DNA from 3 places in the Salirhabdus salicampi genome. Region 1 is predicted to be linked to each of the others. Evidence: riboswitches for the same ligand, from Rfam matches in the RefSeq annotation. Region 1 holds a riboswitch; each other region holds the start of a gene.
The links. A riboswitch is a leader RNA that binds a small molecule or an ion and turns the genes downstream of it on or off. The one in region 1 is predicted to bind cyclic di-GMP.
Positions count from the first base shown of each region.

Region 2: it holds a riboswitch for cyclic di-GMP, as region 1 does, so the genes downstream of both, NLW78_RS04885 (diguanylate cyclase domain-containing protein) here and NLW78_RS01115 (hypothetical protein) in region 1, are expected to answer to the same signal.
Region 3: it holds a riboswitch for cyclic di-GMP, as region 1 does, so the genes downstream of both, NLW78_RS02840 (anti-repressor SinI family protein) here and NLW78_RS01115 (hypothetical protein) in region 1, are expected to answer to the same signal.

Region 1 is NZ_JANBWE010000001.1:211,545-216,348, forward strand. Features, by position in the region: gene NLW78_RS01105 (copper resistance CopC/CopD family protein) at 1-1,087, opposite strand, end outside; gene NLW78_RS01110 (DUF5667 domain-containing protein) at 1,209-2,048, opposite strand; gene NLW78_RS01115 (hypothetical protein) at 2,063-2,584, opposite strand; cyclic di-GMP riboswitch class I at 2,650-2,734, opposite strand; gene mgtE (magnesium transporter) at 3,092-4,438, shown strand; gene NLW78_RS01125 (YaiI/YqxD family protein) at 4,451-4,804, opposite strand, start outside.
Region 2 is NZ_JANBWE010000001.1:918,641-923,444, reverse strand. Features, by position in the region: gene NLW78_RS04890 (EAL domain-containing protein) at 1-327, opposite strand, end outside; gene NLW78_RS04885 (diguanylate cyclase domain-containing protein) at 290-2,137, opposite strand; cyclic di-GMP riboswitch class I at 2,205-2,288, opposite strand; gene NLW78_RS04880 (5'-3' exonuclease) at 2,311-3,177, opposite strand; gene NLW78_RS04875 (DUF421 domain-containing protein) at 3,336-3,899, opposite strand; gene NLW78_RS04870 (alpha-helical endospore appendage domain-containing protein) at 4,112-4,417, shown strand; gene NLW78_RS04865 (methyl-accepting chemotaxis protein) at 4,442-4,804, opposite strand, start outside.
Region 3 is NZ_JANBWE010000001.1:540,043-544,846, forward strand. Features, by position in the region: gene NLW78_RS02820 (SIMPL domain-containing protein) at 1-289, opposite strand, end outside; gene NLW78_RS02825 (D-glycero-alpha-D-manno-heptose-1,7-bisphosphate 7-phosphatase) at 361-891, shown strand; gene NLW78_RS02830 (CDGSH iron-sulfur domain-containing protein) at 960-1,163, shown strand; gene NLW78_RS02835 (ferritin family protein) at 1,204-1,713, opposite strand; cyclic di-GMP riboswitch class I at 1,884-1,979, shown strand; gene NLW78_RS02840 (anti-repressor SinI family protein) at 2,008-2,130, shown strand; gene NLW78_RS02845 (helix-turn-helix domain-containing protein) at 2,211-2,543, shown strand; gene NLW78_RS02850 (TVP38/TMEM64 family protein) at 2,583-3,206, opposite strand; gene NLW78_RS02855 (TasA family protein) at 3,271-3,882, opposite strand; gene NLW78_RS02860 (TasA family protein) at 3,955-4,791, opposite strand.

The sequences.
Region 1 (4,804 bases):
CTGTATAAAAAGAAAATAATAATAAAGAGAGGGCGAATAATACGTAACGATACCTTTTAAACATAAAAGCACATAGTATGAAGAATACTTGTACGGTAGGGAATTGGAATATGTTTAATTTGATTAGTTCTTGAAAGCTTTCTACAGATAAAACGTTTATTGTATAAAGTAAGTATATAATGTATCCAAGGAGTGTAATAAATAGCAAACATAGATTAATCCAGTCTATCTTCTTATTATTAGTCCTTATTGCTATGAACCGCTGGTAACAAGATAGGCCAAACAGTACCAGTATACCTCCAATCATCAGGAAGTGACTGAATTGTTTTGTATCGAAGTTGGTAATAAGTGATGGTTGATCTATCTCCTGTTGACCTTCTATTGAGGTAAATTCGTTTACGGCAAAATAAAAGATTCCCATTTTTTCTTCATTTTTGTCTGGATCTGCTGGACGGACAAACCATGACAGTTGGTAACTCCCCATTTCAAGTGGTTCTTCCACATGTAGTGTTACATGGCTAGGGTCATTTGGGTCTACGATAGGTTCATTCATAATCATTTGTTTTTGATCGTTAAATAAGCCCATCATTGCAACTTGAACAGGTTCGTTAAACCATAATTCGATTTCATCAACTTGTCCCTTAACTAAATCACCGTCTTTGGGCTTGGAAGTAATCAGTTTTAAATCTTTAGTTTCATTGTTTTCTTTATGAGTTGTACTTATGTAGAATTGAAAATTCTCCCTTATCACATCTCCGTCTTGAGCGATTGCCTCTATTTCGACACTATAATGGCCTGGACGTAACGTTCTATCAAACATAATTTCGATGTGAGTGTTACGTTCATTCCGTAAATGCACGTTACCGATATCTATCATTTCGTCATCCCTATTTATCGTGATAGATTCAGAATGGATTTCAATTGGGTCTTGAAACCAGATCTCAATTTTTTTTATGTTTTCCGTAACTTCACGATTGTTCTGGGGAGACGTTTTTTCAATGGAAGAGTGGGCGTAAATTTCAACAGGAAAAGCGAGACTATAAAGTATTAAGATAATGAATAAATAAAATTTAACATGTAGATTCATTGATGAACACCACTTACTTTCTTTTTACTAGGTTATATATAGGCTACCATACAATAGGTTTTAACAAAAACAAAAATAAAAACCCTCCAACAGGAGGGTTACTAATCATTACTTATAAAAATTATTCGTCATCTTCGTCATCATCGTCTTCGTCATCATCTTCATCATCATTATCTTTGTGTTCATCTTCACGCTCTTCGCCTTCGCGTTCTTCATCTTTGCGTTCATCTTCACGCTCTTCGTCTTCGCGTTCTTCATCGTCATCATCATCTTTTTTGTGACCCTTTTTCTTACCTTTTCCTTTATTCGCTTTTTTATCAGCTTTCTTTTCCGCCTTTTCCGCTTTCTTTTCCGCTTTTTCTAGTGCTTTTTCAGCCTTTTTTTCAGCCTTCTCTAATGCTTTTTCTACTTCTTCTTCAGTTTCCGCTTCTTCTAAAGCTTTATTTGCTTTATCTAGAGCTTTTTGTAGTTTAGTAACAGCTTTTTCTTGGTGTTTTAATGCGTTTTGAATACTATTTTTTGCAGCCTGTGGTAAATCTTCACGTTCTAATAACGTATTTAACTGTTCTGTACGTTTTTGAACATTTTCTGTAACAACTCTCTCAATTTCAGATAAATCTTCGCCTTTTTCCTCTGCTTCTGTTAACACTCTTTCTGCTTCACTAACGTTCTCTTCAGCATCTTCAAGTAATTCTTCTGCTTTTTCCTCATCGCCTGTCTCAATGACGAGTTCAGCTTCTTTTAATCTTTTATCGGCATATTCATCTTGAAGAATGACCTTATCAACCGAATCCTCGGTTAACGCATATTCTGCGTCTTCCATTTCACGTGTCGTGTCGTAAAGATCTGAATCAGGGCTTACAACTTCTATTTCACGCTCATCTGTTTCATGTTCATCGGCGAATACTTGTCCTCCGGTTATAATAGCAAAACTTAAGACAATACTTGTTAGTTTTTTCATAATATACACTCCTTTTAATTTATGGTTATATTCGTTTTGAATTGGTTTATACTTTCTGCAGCTGCCTCATCGTACTTGGCTACAGGCGTTTTAAAACTGTAGATATACGTATGATGATCTTGCTTTTCTAAGTAAATATCAGTTCGAATACTACTTTTTCGCTTTGATTTAAAGGATATTTGGTTTGCGCTGTTTTGAATAATCTCTACGTTTCCTGAGGCGGTTTTTAGTTCTTGTTTAATTTCATCAAAGTTTTTCTCTGTATTGACTGATGTTATGATGGCTGTTGACTGTTCATTTTGAAAGGATACGATAAGCTTATGTTCATCCTTTTTCTCTTCATCAACGTTCCAACTATCAGTTTCATATACTATTAGGTTGAAATCATCGTTATCGTATAACACTTCTTGTTCTTCTTTTCGATCATCAAACTTGTTTTGATGATTCTCATCTCGTTGATTCTCATTCTTACATGCTGCGAGAACGATGACCAATAAGAACATGAAGATTAAGCTTAACAATATGTGCCGCTTCAACAATTCCCCTCCCTACCTATCTTAATAAAAAACACATCCGCTTACGTGGATGTGTTTATCCAGTAACCGGTAGCTGGCTGGCATAGGTGTAATCCATTAGCCCCTATAGCTTTGCGTCCTTAGTTTTCACTAAGTTTGCCATTAAACAATTAACTGTATTTTAGTACCCCTTAAATCTACTACAATATACGAAGCCTTAAATGCTCTTTTGGGGGTGTGGGAAAAAACTTTTTTTAATTGTTAAGCATATTATAGTTGAAATCGTTTTGAAGACAAGCACATCTTTAAAAATGATTCAATCTCCCTATATGGAAGTGGAAATAACTTTCATATATATCGACGTTGACTATGGCTTCCTTTTTGACTTGCACAGCATACATACCTTATTTTGAGTAGGAGATAATATAAGATAGCCTTTCATATTAATGGAAATATGTTTATAGTGGTTATGGTCTGGTTAAATAAAATAGGGAAGCAGTTATTCGTGGCACAAAGGGGAACATATTTATGGCAGAGCATAATACGAAAGATCATATTATTGACATACTCCACAAATCACGAAAGAACGATTTTCAATCTGTTCTAGATGAATTACAACCGTATGATATTGCTCGTATATATGAGTTGCTAGAGGCGAAACAACAAGTTCAATTTTTGCTTTTATTAGAAACTGAACAATTAGCAGACTTAATTCAAGAATTAGACAAAGAAAAACAACTAGAAGTATTAACCAAATTAGGGATTGAAAAATCTGCTAAAGTAATGGATTTAATGGACAATGATGATATTGCAAGTATGATTGGAGAATTAGACGAAGAGCAAGTTGAAACTCTCCTGTCAGGAATGAAAACAGAAGAATCCAAAATTGTTCAGAATTTAATGAACTACCCTCCTGAAACAGCAGGGCGGTTAATGACAAATCGTTTTGTGTGGATACCGAAACATTATACGGTGAGACAAACGGTTGAAAAATTAAAATCATTTGCCGAACTAGCTGAAACCATTAATTATTTATATGTAATTGACGAAGCAAAACGTTTAGTTGGTGTTGTTTCATATCGAGAAATAATTTTAGCTGATATTGAAGCAAAGATAGAAGACATTATGTTTACTAGAGTGATTTCTGTTAATGCCGATACTGACCAGGAAGAGGTAGCACAGCTTATTGAAAGGTATGATTTCGTCGCAATCCCAGTTGTTGGTCAAAATGATATACTTTTAGGGATTGTTACCGTAGATGATATTATTGATGTTGTCATAAAAGAGGCGAATGAGGATATTGAAAAATTATCAGCATCAGGTAAAGAAATTGATTTTGATACAAAAGCCTTTGTTGCTGCGTATCGTCGCTTACCTTGGCTCATTGTGTTACTTTTTATTGGGGTTGTTTCAGGTACAATCATTAGTCAATTTGAAGAAACCCTGTCTCGCGTTGTGGCATTATCCTTTTTCATGCCAATGATTGCAGGCATGACGGGGAATACAGGTACACAATCATTAGCAGTTGTAGTTCGTGGTCTTATACAAAAGGATATACATAAATCGGTCGTGACCAAATTAATTTTACGGGAGTTTGGTGTAGGGATAATCATTGGTACTGTTTGCGGCCTATTAATTGCAATTATTGCATACGTATGGCAAGACAATCCGTTTCTCGGTCTTGTTGTTGGAAGTTCACTTGTTATCACATTAATTATAGGGACGTTAGCGGGAACAATTATTCCGATCATATTGTATAAATTAAATGTCGATCCAGCAATTGCATCAGGGCCATTAATTACTACCGTTAATGATATATTATCCTTGTTTATCTATTTTGGTATAGCAACCGCGTTTATTGCACATTTAACGTAAAAAAGCTGTGATTTACTCACAGCTTTTTTCTGTTAAAATGTTTCGAAGTAAATGGGAAAAATTTTCTTTATCTTCATTTGTCAAAGCTTTTGGCCCTTTAGTCTTTGCCCCACTACGCCTAGCCTTTGCATGAGCGTGTCGGGTATTTAATAATTGATCAATATTCTTTTGTGAAAAAATAAATCCTTTATGGTGAAGAACCGTACAACCTTTTCCTAGACCAAGTGCTGCTAGGCCATAGTCCTGAGTTACAATAATATCTCCCTTTTGTGCTAACTGTAAAATATGATAATCAACAGAATCAGCACCAGTATCAACATATTTCGTTGATACACCTTCAGGATCAGGGCTATGAGAAAAATGTGA
Region 2 (4,804 bases), 710 kb from region 1:
ACCTGTTCCAAAATCATCTAATGCAATTTGAATTCCTAAGCCTTTCAACTGTTGTAATATAGAAATCGTATTTGAAACGTTTTCCATTGCCGCCGTCTCTGTAATTTCAAACTTGATTTGACTTGGGTTTACTTGTGTCTCATCTAAGATATTGGAGATCATATCAACTAAATAATGATAATAAAACAATTTTGATGATAAATTAATGGATATAATGACATCTGGCCAGTTTTTAGCATCCTCACAAGCTTTCCGTATAACCCACTCTGTTAAATCCTTAATTAATCCATTATTTTCTGCAATAGGAATGAACCGATTGGGGGGCAACATAGCCGTACTGTTGATGTTTCCACCTTATAAGTGCTTCTACTGCGTGGATTTTATTTGTCTCTACATTGAGAATAGGTTGGTAATGGAGGAAAAATTCTTCTTCTTTATTTGCTTGTCGCAAATCAGCCGACAGCAAAATTTCCTCTTCTACATTCTCGCTTAACTCGTCATTGAAAAACTGATAACCATTTTTCCCTTTGTTTTTCACATTATATAAAGCACGATCTGCATACTTAATAAGATCATCCGCTGTTTTGCTATGATATGGATACAGTGAAATACCAATAGATGGGGTGACAACAATTCGTATATTCTCTACTTCGATTGGTTTGTTAAGAACGTCAATAATGTTATCAGCGATTTCAATAACGGTTTCTTTCGTTACATCTTTCAGCAAAATAACAAATTCATCTCCACCAAACCTGCCCATAACATCCTGTTCCCGGATACACGTTTTTACAATTTGGACCAGTTTCTGTAATAACTTATCACCTACATTGTGCCCAAATGAATCATTCACCCATTTAAATTGGTCGCAATCAAAATATAAAACGGCTAATGTTTCATTTCGTCTTTTTGCTTTTTGAATTACTCGTTTTAGTTCATATTCAAAATATTGCCGGTTGGGAATTTTCGTTAGCATATCGTAATACGCCATATCCGTTAATTTTTGTTCATATGTTTTTCGATCCGTAATATCCTTTGAGGATAGTACAATACTACGTATTTTTTTATCTTTCCCTACAATTTGAGTAAGGTTTGTTTCTAACCATATCCATTTCCCCTCTGCCGTATACTGCCGATATTCAATACTATTTGCTTTTTCATTGTACTGTTTCAATCCACAATTTATACTTTGTAATACTCTCCCAACATCTTCCGGATGAACCGTCGATATCCAAAAGCTATATTGCAACATCTGTTGTAATTGAAAGCCTAAGGCTTGTTCATATGATGGTGTCAAATAAATAATTTTTCCGTTGTCATCTATTTCTGCTACCATATCACTGGAGTGAGTAGCAATTAGTTCGTACCGTTTTTGACTATTTGATATGGCAAGTACACTTTTCCTATGGTCTAGTGTTGAGAATATAACTGAGATCGTAATTAATCCTAACGAAACAAGAGACACTTGTGCTGTTAAGAATTCTGGGTGAATAATGAAACTACTCCACGCAGTATCGGGGTGAACAGGTTCTTTTGAAATTTCAAACCCAGCCATAGCCGTATAATGCATTCCCGAAATAGCAAGTCCCATCAAAATCGCACTCGGTAAAATAAATGGACGATAGATTTTACCGCGATTGTTTAATTTTGATAGTAAAAGGAGTGCAAACGTAGATGCTACAATAGCTATGACAAAGGCAAGTGTTATATGATGAGCCGTGTGTTTCGTGTTAAAAGGAATGACCATTGCCTCCATACCAATCATGTGCATAACAGTAATACCAATCCCCATCAAAAATCCAGAAAGAATATACTTATATAAAAATTGGTTAAATACAACTGTTGAGTAAAAGGCGGTAAAAGATGTACCAACAGCTAATAACAAACTGAGCAATGTTAAAAGGCCATCGTATAAAATGGGAACGTTAATATCGTAAGCGATTAGACCAATGAAATGCATGGACCAAATCCCAATGCCCATTGTAAATGAGCCAATGATCATCCAAACTATTTGATGTCTTGTTTCCTTGTAATGTTGTACACGGTCGTTAATCGTTATTGCTGAATATGAGGCAAATATGGCGATTAAAATAGATAAAATTACCTCAGCCTGGTTATATGAAATGTCTATTTCACTCACAATGTTCTCTCCCTTTTAAGCGATATAAAAAGACAACTGCCCTTAAGTCGACAGTTGTCTTCTCATAAGAGGCGACCCGGCGATCATAGATAACATCTTTAGACCCGTAGTTTTGCGTCCCAGCATTTCTACTGGTTTGCCATTTTTCTCTATATTTAACCTTCTAATAATCATTACACAACAGACTTTATCTTTTGGATAGATTTTACCATCGAATTCATATCTAGTTCTTGCAACTTATGTGACACTTTCTCGATATCCATATCCCATTTTGCCGCTTCGAGGGAACAGTTAACAGGAACGTCACAATAAATTTTTGCTAGTTTTCTAGATAAATGTAACATTTCAAGGTGTTCACTTACTTTTTTTCGGACTCCATTTGGCAATTCGTCCAAATGTGCTAACATATTTTCGACGGTATGGTACTGGTGTAATAATTTAAGTGCGGTTTTTTCACCTACACCTTTCACACCAGGATAATTATCACTTGTATCTCCCATCAACCCTTTTAGATCGACAATTTGCGTTGGTGAAAGATTCTTTTCCTCATGAAAGTTTTGGGTGTTATACACTTTATAATTCCCTTGACCTTTTTTCATAATAGCTACTTCTACTCGCTCATCTACGAGTTGTAATATATCTTGATCCCCAGTCAAAATAAGCACATCATGATTAGTCCGATAAGATTCACTTAAGGTGCCAATACAATCATCAGCTTCATAGCCTTCCAAGCCAACATTAGGAACCCCAAAAGATTCCACTACATCTTTAACTAAATCAAATTGGGGTATCAATTCTTCAGGTGGTTCTGCGCGATTGGCTTTGTAAGGCTTATACAACTCAGAACGGAATGTTCGACTTCCCATATCCCAACAACAAATAACATGGGTCGGTTGAAACGTCTCGATTGCATTTAAGAAATATTTCAAAAAGGCGTAAATGCCATTTGTCGGCATACCTGTACTTGTTCTCATATAATTGCCAGAATAAGAGGTGGCAAAGAATCCTCTAAAAAGTAAAGCCATCCCATCTACTAACATTACTTTATCGTTATTATTCAATCGATTCGCTTCCTCTCTTTAAAAATCTACTTATTTATTGTAACACATGTCCGCAGTAAGAAGGGAATGTATAATTGTCCATGAACATTTGTAAAAAAGCAAAAAACAGCCATCCAATAATGAGATGGCTGTTTTCGTTATTGCAGATAATCTGGGTTTTGTTTTGAATGACCTTCCTCTATTTCGCTGAAAATATTTTCGTTGTTAACCTTAGGACTATAATTGGTCATGATTTTTTTAAACTCTCCGACTGTTAATGGCTTTGCATCATCGATTAATTCATACCCAATCTGACCATTTGGTTCTAGAGTAGCAACTTTTACATCCGCAATTTTGGTGATGCCTAGTTGTCGTAATCTCATTTCCAACTGATCAACAGTGAAACGTAACTTTTTTAAGTTTTCCACGTTTACACTACCGTTTTCAATGATGACTTTTGATTTGCCTGTAATAAACTTCTCTACAATATTAAATTTTAATTGTAAATATTCCATTATAATTAGTGTTCCAATAAAAATTGCTGATGCAACAAGTGTTCTCCATACACTCGTTTCAATGATTGGTTGAATAATTATAGAACCGATAGAAATCATTACTACCGTTTGGGCCAATGTCATTTGGGAGATCGATTTTCTTCCGGCTATACGCAATAGAAGAACTCCTGCAATAACAAGAAGCAATGAATTCCAAACTAAGCTCATGTTTTCACCTCTTTTACTTTCTTTAGTTACATATATTTTTTTCTTATTTTTGGTAAACATTCATGACTATTTTATTTTTTTGCATATAATTATATTTCATAAATTTAACACTTTTACAGTTAATTAAGGAAAGTGACTTACTCTATTTATCCAAACATAAGGTTATATTTTGCATATGGTATATTGAATACTTTAATAAGGGGGAAGAAAGAATGGGAATGCCAAATATCGATGATATCGAACCAAAAATTGACCTTGATGATGAAGAGGTCGTCAATCTTCTATTAAGCTCTATTGCTTTAGAAGAAATTAGCCTTTCTCACATCATGAACGCAGAAGGAGAAAAGTTGCAAAAAGCCATTAAAGGCAATTGCGACTGGAAAGATTTAATGAAAGTTAACGACAATGTTAACGACATGCTTAAAACAATCGTAAAAAAACAAATTTTATTACAGTTCAAATTTGATAACGTATTAGATTTAGTAGATAAGCAAAAAGGAAAAGGGAAAAAGTACTAAAGAATAAAAAGAGACTGATCAATATCAGTCTCTTTTTCCATTATGAAGTCGAAATAACTTCATTCTATTTTTTAATTGTTCAGCTAATGTAGTTAGTTCCTCTGCACTACGTGAAATTTCCTCCATTGAGCTGCTTGATTGCTGTGATGACGCTGCTGTCTGCTCAATTCCAGCGGCCGCCTCTTCTGCAACAGAGGCTACTTCCTCAATAGATTGATTCATATCATTGCTACTACTTAAAATATCTTTTAAGTTTGTCGAAATCATTTGAATTTTTGGAGCCATTCCACTTATTGCTTCATTTATATCATCAAACGTTTTACCTGTTAAGGATATTTGTTTCGTTCCTTCATTTACTTCATCATAACTTTTTTGTAAGGACTCTAC
Region 3 (4,804 bases), 330 kb from region 1:
TTTGTTTGCCATTTTCATAGTCATATTCCATGTTAACGTGAAACTCCTTTGTTTGAATATGCTCCCTATCTATCTGTAACTGAAGCAGTGCGTCAATTACACGGGAAGATGCTAATCCATTTTCTGATAAAGCAGTATTTAAACTTTCGTGTATTGTTATGACACCAAGTGTAATATAAGCTACATTAGGTTCGATGTTCACTTTTCCTTCTCCATATACCTTCAAAATGGAAGGATGGTTTCGAGTTGGAACTCTAGGAGATTGAATCATGGAGTAATCATAATTCAATGGGAACGCCTCCTTTCTATTCTTATATAATGTATTCAATAAGTTAAGTCTTGATATTAGGAGGAACATGAATGAGTAAAGCGATGTTTTTAGATCGAGATGGAGTCATTAACGAAGTACTGACGAATCGAGTAAAGTTTGTCAATAAGCCGAAAGATTTTTATTTTTTAGATGGTGTTGGTGAAGCGATAAAATTATTTAATGACAGTGGCTATAAAGTGTTTGTTGTCACAAATCAAGGTGGGATCGGTCTCGGGCACATGAAAGAATCGGATTTACATAAAGTGCACGACAAAATGCGTGAAGACTTAAAGGAGTACGGAGCAGTCATCAATGATATAGCTTACTGTCCCCATAAGCCCCATGCGAATTGTCCATGTCGTAAACCAAAGCCGAAAATGATTCTTGATTTAGCTGAAAAATATGACATTGATGTAAAACAGAGTTTTATGGTTGGTGATCGAGAAGCTGATATTCTTGCAGGGAAACGCGCAGGAACGAAAACTGTATTAATTGGGAATAGGGAGGAAGTAAATATCGAGGCGGATGCAGTGTTTTCCGATTTATTATCGGTAGCGAACTGGTTGTCTGAATACGAGTAGGGTTTATTTTTTTCAATTTTTCGTTAAATGTTTTATTATAGAGAGAGAAATAACAGGGAGGGGTTAACATGTCTGAAAAGGTAACGATTAAAGTAAACGATAACGGATCGTTTCGAGTGAGCGGTGATGTTGAACTGGTGGATGCTGAGGGAAATGTGTTTGAAACGAAAAAGAGCTTCTCACTATGTCGTTGTGGTCAGTCAGCGAAAAAGCCATTTTGTGACGGAACACATAAAAAAATTGATTTTGATAGCAAACCTAGGGCAAAATAAAGAAACGCTGTTGAGTTCTACTCAACAGCGTTTCTTTCGATTAAAGTTTGTTCATTTCACTTTTTAATTGTAATAAATGTCGTCGGGAATCTTCCCTAATGTCCATAAATGTTTCCATAACATCCTTAGGGAAAGTGTATTCACGTAAAAATTTATCATACATTGAAATGTTCCGGTGTTCTGCATGAATAACTGTTTTGAAAGCCTGCCTTAAGGATGACTCCCGTACTACATAGTGCTCAGCATTGGCGTTATGTGTAGGAACTGAAATGTCGTATTTCCCGGCTAAGTATAGTAGATCTTTTACATTTTCTTTATCAGCAAACTGAATCTCAGTAAAAGGCTTTGGCGTTCCATATTGCTCCATGATGACATCGTAACGTACTTGAGCTAGAAATTCATCTTCAAGAGCATATGTAATCGCTTTGTTTAAATCAATCGATTGGTCCTGTAGTGCGCCCTTTGCCCCAAAATGATTTGGTATTTGGGCATGTACTGTCATATGTAGGCTCAATAAAAAAACAATGCAAGTGGAAATCACAATTCTCATTCCATACCACCTCGTTCTTATAATCATTATATTAATACATTTCCCCAGTTTGGAAACATCATTCACACCTATAAGACGAATACATACTACATAATGAGATAGGAGTTTCATTTTCACTTCTATATAGGAAAAAAGTTACATATATATGGAATTGGTATACCAGTGAGTGTTTCAGAAAAAGGCAACCCTGTTGAAAGATAGGGGCGCAAAGCTACAGGTTTAAGTAATACATCAGGTGTGTACTACTAGACGGCTGAGCTGCCTGAAATACTGATGTATTTTAGGGGGAATGAGATGATACGCAAGGCTGGTTTGAACTTGGATCAAGAATGGGTTGAGTTAATTCTTGAAGCATTAAGAGAAGGGATAAGTAAGGAGGAGATTCTAAAATATTTAGGAGAGAATAATCAGAAGTAGAGCAGAGCAAAAAATGTTCTCCATAACAAACAATAACCTTCCATATATGGTATAATAATGAAAAGGAAGGTGTCCATATTATGATCGGAGAACGGATTAGAAAGTACCGTAAATATAGAAAGATGTCTCTATCAGAGCTTGCTGAAAAAGCAGGTGTCGCAAAATCGTATATAAGTTCCATAGAGAGAAATATACAATCCAATCCATCTGTTCAATTTCTTGAAAAAGTAGCCCAAGTTCTTGGTATACCAGTGAATCTTTTACTATTTCAAGAAGAAGAAAACCAGTTGAAACAAACACTTGATGCTGACTGGTTACAATTAGTTCAAGAGGCAATGACTTCAGGAGTATCAAAAGAAGAGTTTAAAGATTTTATTGAATATAATAAGTGGAAACAGGAACAGAAAGAATAACAAAACGTTCAACGGGATCAACTACCGATTGAACGTTTTTTATGTGCGAACGGCAGATGGTTTTCGTTTAACCTTGTTGTAAATAACGATTGTCACGATGAGAAAATAGGCACCATACAGTAAAAGTGAGCCTGTGATACTTTCAGTAGTTTGGTAACCAGCAAGCGTGAATATGATGATTCGAGGCAGTATACCAAATGAAGTAGCAATTGTAAACATAACCCAATTTACGTTTGTACTACCACACATAATGTTGACGACCGGTGAAGGCAAGATAGGAAATATACGTACACCTAATATCGTAATAAATGCATGTTCTTGAAATAACGTATCATAATGTTTTGCCTTTTCATACTTATTCAAGAAGTTTCGCATGAAATCTCTGAATCCATACCGTGCCATAAAAAACATTGTCATCGTCCCAGTCATAACACCTGTGAAAATAATAAGGGTGCCTGTTACGACTCCAAACAACGAACCGACAATTCCAGTCGCAACGATGAACGGAACGATTGGAAAGAATACAAGTAATGAGAAAAAGAATATACTTATATAAATCGCTAAGTCATTGCCCGAGTGAATGGTAAATAAAAGTGTATCTTTGGTTAAAACAAATGATAATACGATTACGGCATAGATAATAATGGAAATCCATTTCTTCATGTCATCACCCTTTTATAAACTAAAAAAACAGCCTTGATTTATGTATGACAATCATCAAGGCTGCTTAGTCCTGTTTGTTCTTTATAGAATTTCTCCTTTGATAGACATATAAACTAGCGCCAATCAGAATGAAAACGGATCCTATTAAGAAATAATTAAAAAACGGCGTAGAAGTTGAAGGCAATCGTTTATCTACAGGCAATACCCCACCTAACGTTCCTTCAACATAAACTTTGAATTGAAACTCGCTTCCTAAACCTTGAAATTCGTTTGTAAGTTCAGTCGGAATCTCAATGAGGAATAACAAATTTTCGCTCGTTTCACTTTGTAGAGTACGCTCATCTAATTGCTGAAAATCTTTAAGTTTACCATTGAAAATGGTATTTTCACCTTCGTCTTTTATCTGTAGTAAAAGTTGATTATAAAAATGTTCAGATCCATCTGTAAACGTATTGTTGATCAAATATGTTAATTGCTCTTTCCCGTTATTCGCAATTTGAAAAGAGCGGGCGACCGAATCCCCAGGTTTCGTATTACGTAAGTCAAAAAGGATTTTTTGTGGTTTTACAGATATATCGATTACTGCTTGGCGTTCATTATCGTGAGTACTAGCAATAGTTGAAATCGGTATCAACACGAGAAGGAAAAAGATTATCATTATGTGAGTTTTTCTCATAACTTTGCTCCTCAATGTCTAGTTAATAGGTAGAAAAGGTGGGAGGACCCACCTTTTCTTGTAAGATGCAAATTAATCAGTTACTTCTTCGTTATGTGTAGCGTCACCTTTTGTTCTAGGGTCTGGCATGCTATCACCGTCAGCAGAACTTTCTACTTCGTTGTTAATTTCGCCATTTCCATGATTCGTATCTACATGAACACCATCCCACTGAGTGGCTTCCAGATTAAAGAAGAAATCTACACTATCACCTTGGAATTTATTTTGGACATATGTTCCATCGTTATTAAGATCGTTGTTATCGATAAATGTAATTTGAATAAATACATCGTCAATATCTGATGGATTTACAGGAATACCACGATAATCAGTATCATCAACGACTAATGGGGCAAGGTTGATCCGATTAGAACCGTCAGATGCAAGGTAATCAGTTTTAATTTTATTTACGTATGAACCATCAACAAGATCCGCTAATGTTAAAGTTTCACCGTCCTTTACGACGTTTTCTCTAGGTTCCCAATTAGTAGATTCTCCATCTACGTTCATAAAATCAATTTTAAATTGCGCCAAAAATTCTGATTCTGTGTTTGAACCACCATTTACAGCATTCGTGTCATCAACGAAGTTGTCAGACGTAACATCTAGCAATACCTCTTTAATAGCTAGTGTACCTGTATTTCTTAGTTCAAAAATTCTTTGAATGTTATCACCAGGCTTTAAGTTGGAAAGGTCAAACGAAATAGGCTTATTATGACTCTTTCCGACCTCCAAATCTAGTGTACCTGCTGCAAAGTGGTTGTTGATTGTTGCAGTATCGTTAAATGCTGCCCACGTTCCACCTCCAACTAATGAAATGCCTAGAGCAGCAGACGCTACCCCCATACCAATTTTCTTCTTAATACTCATTCATCTTCCTCCT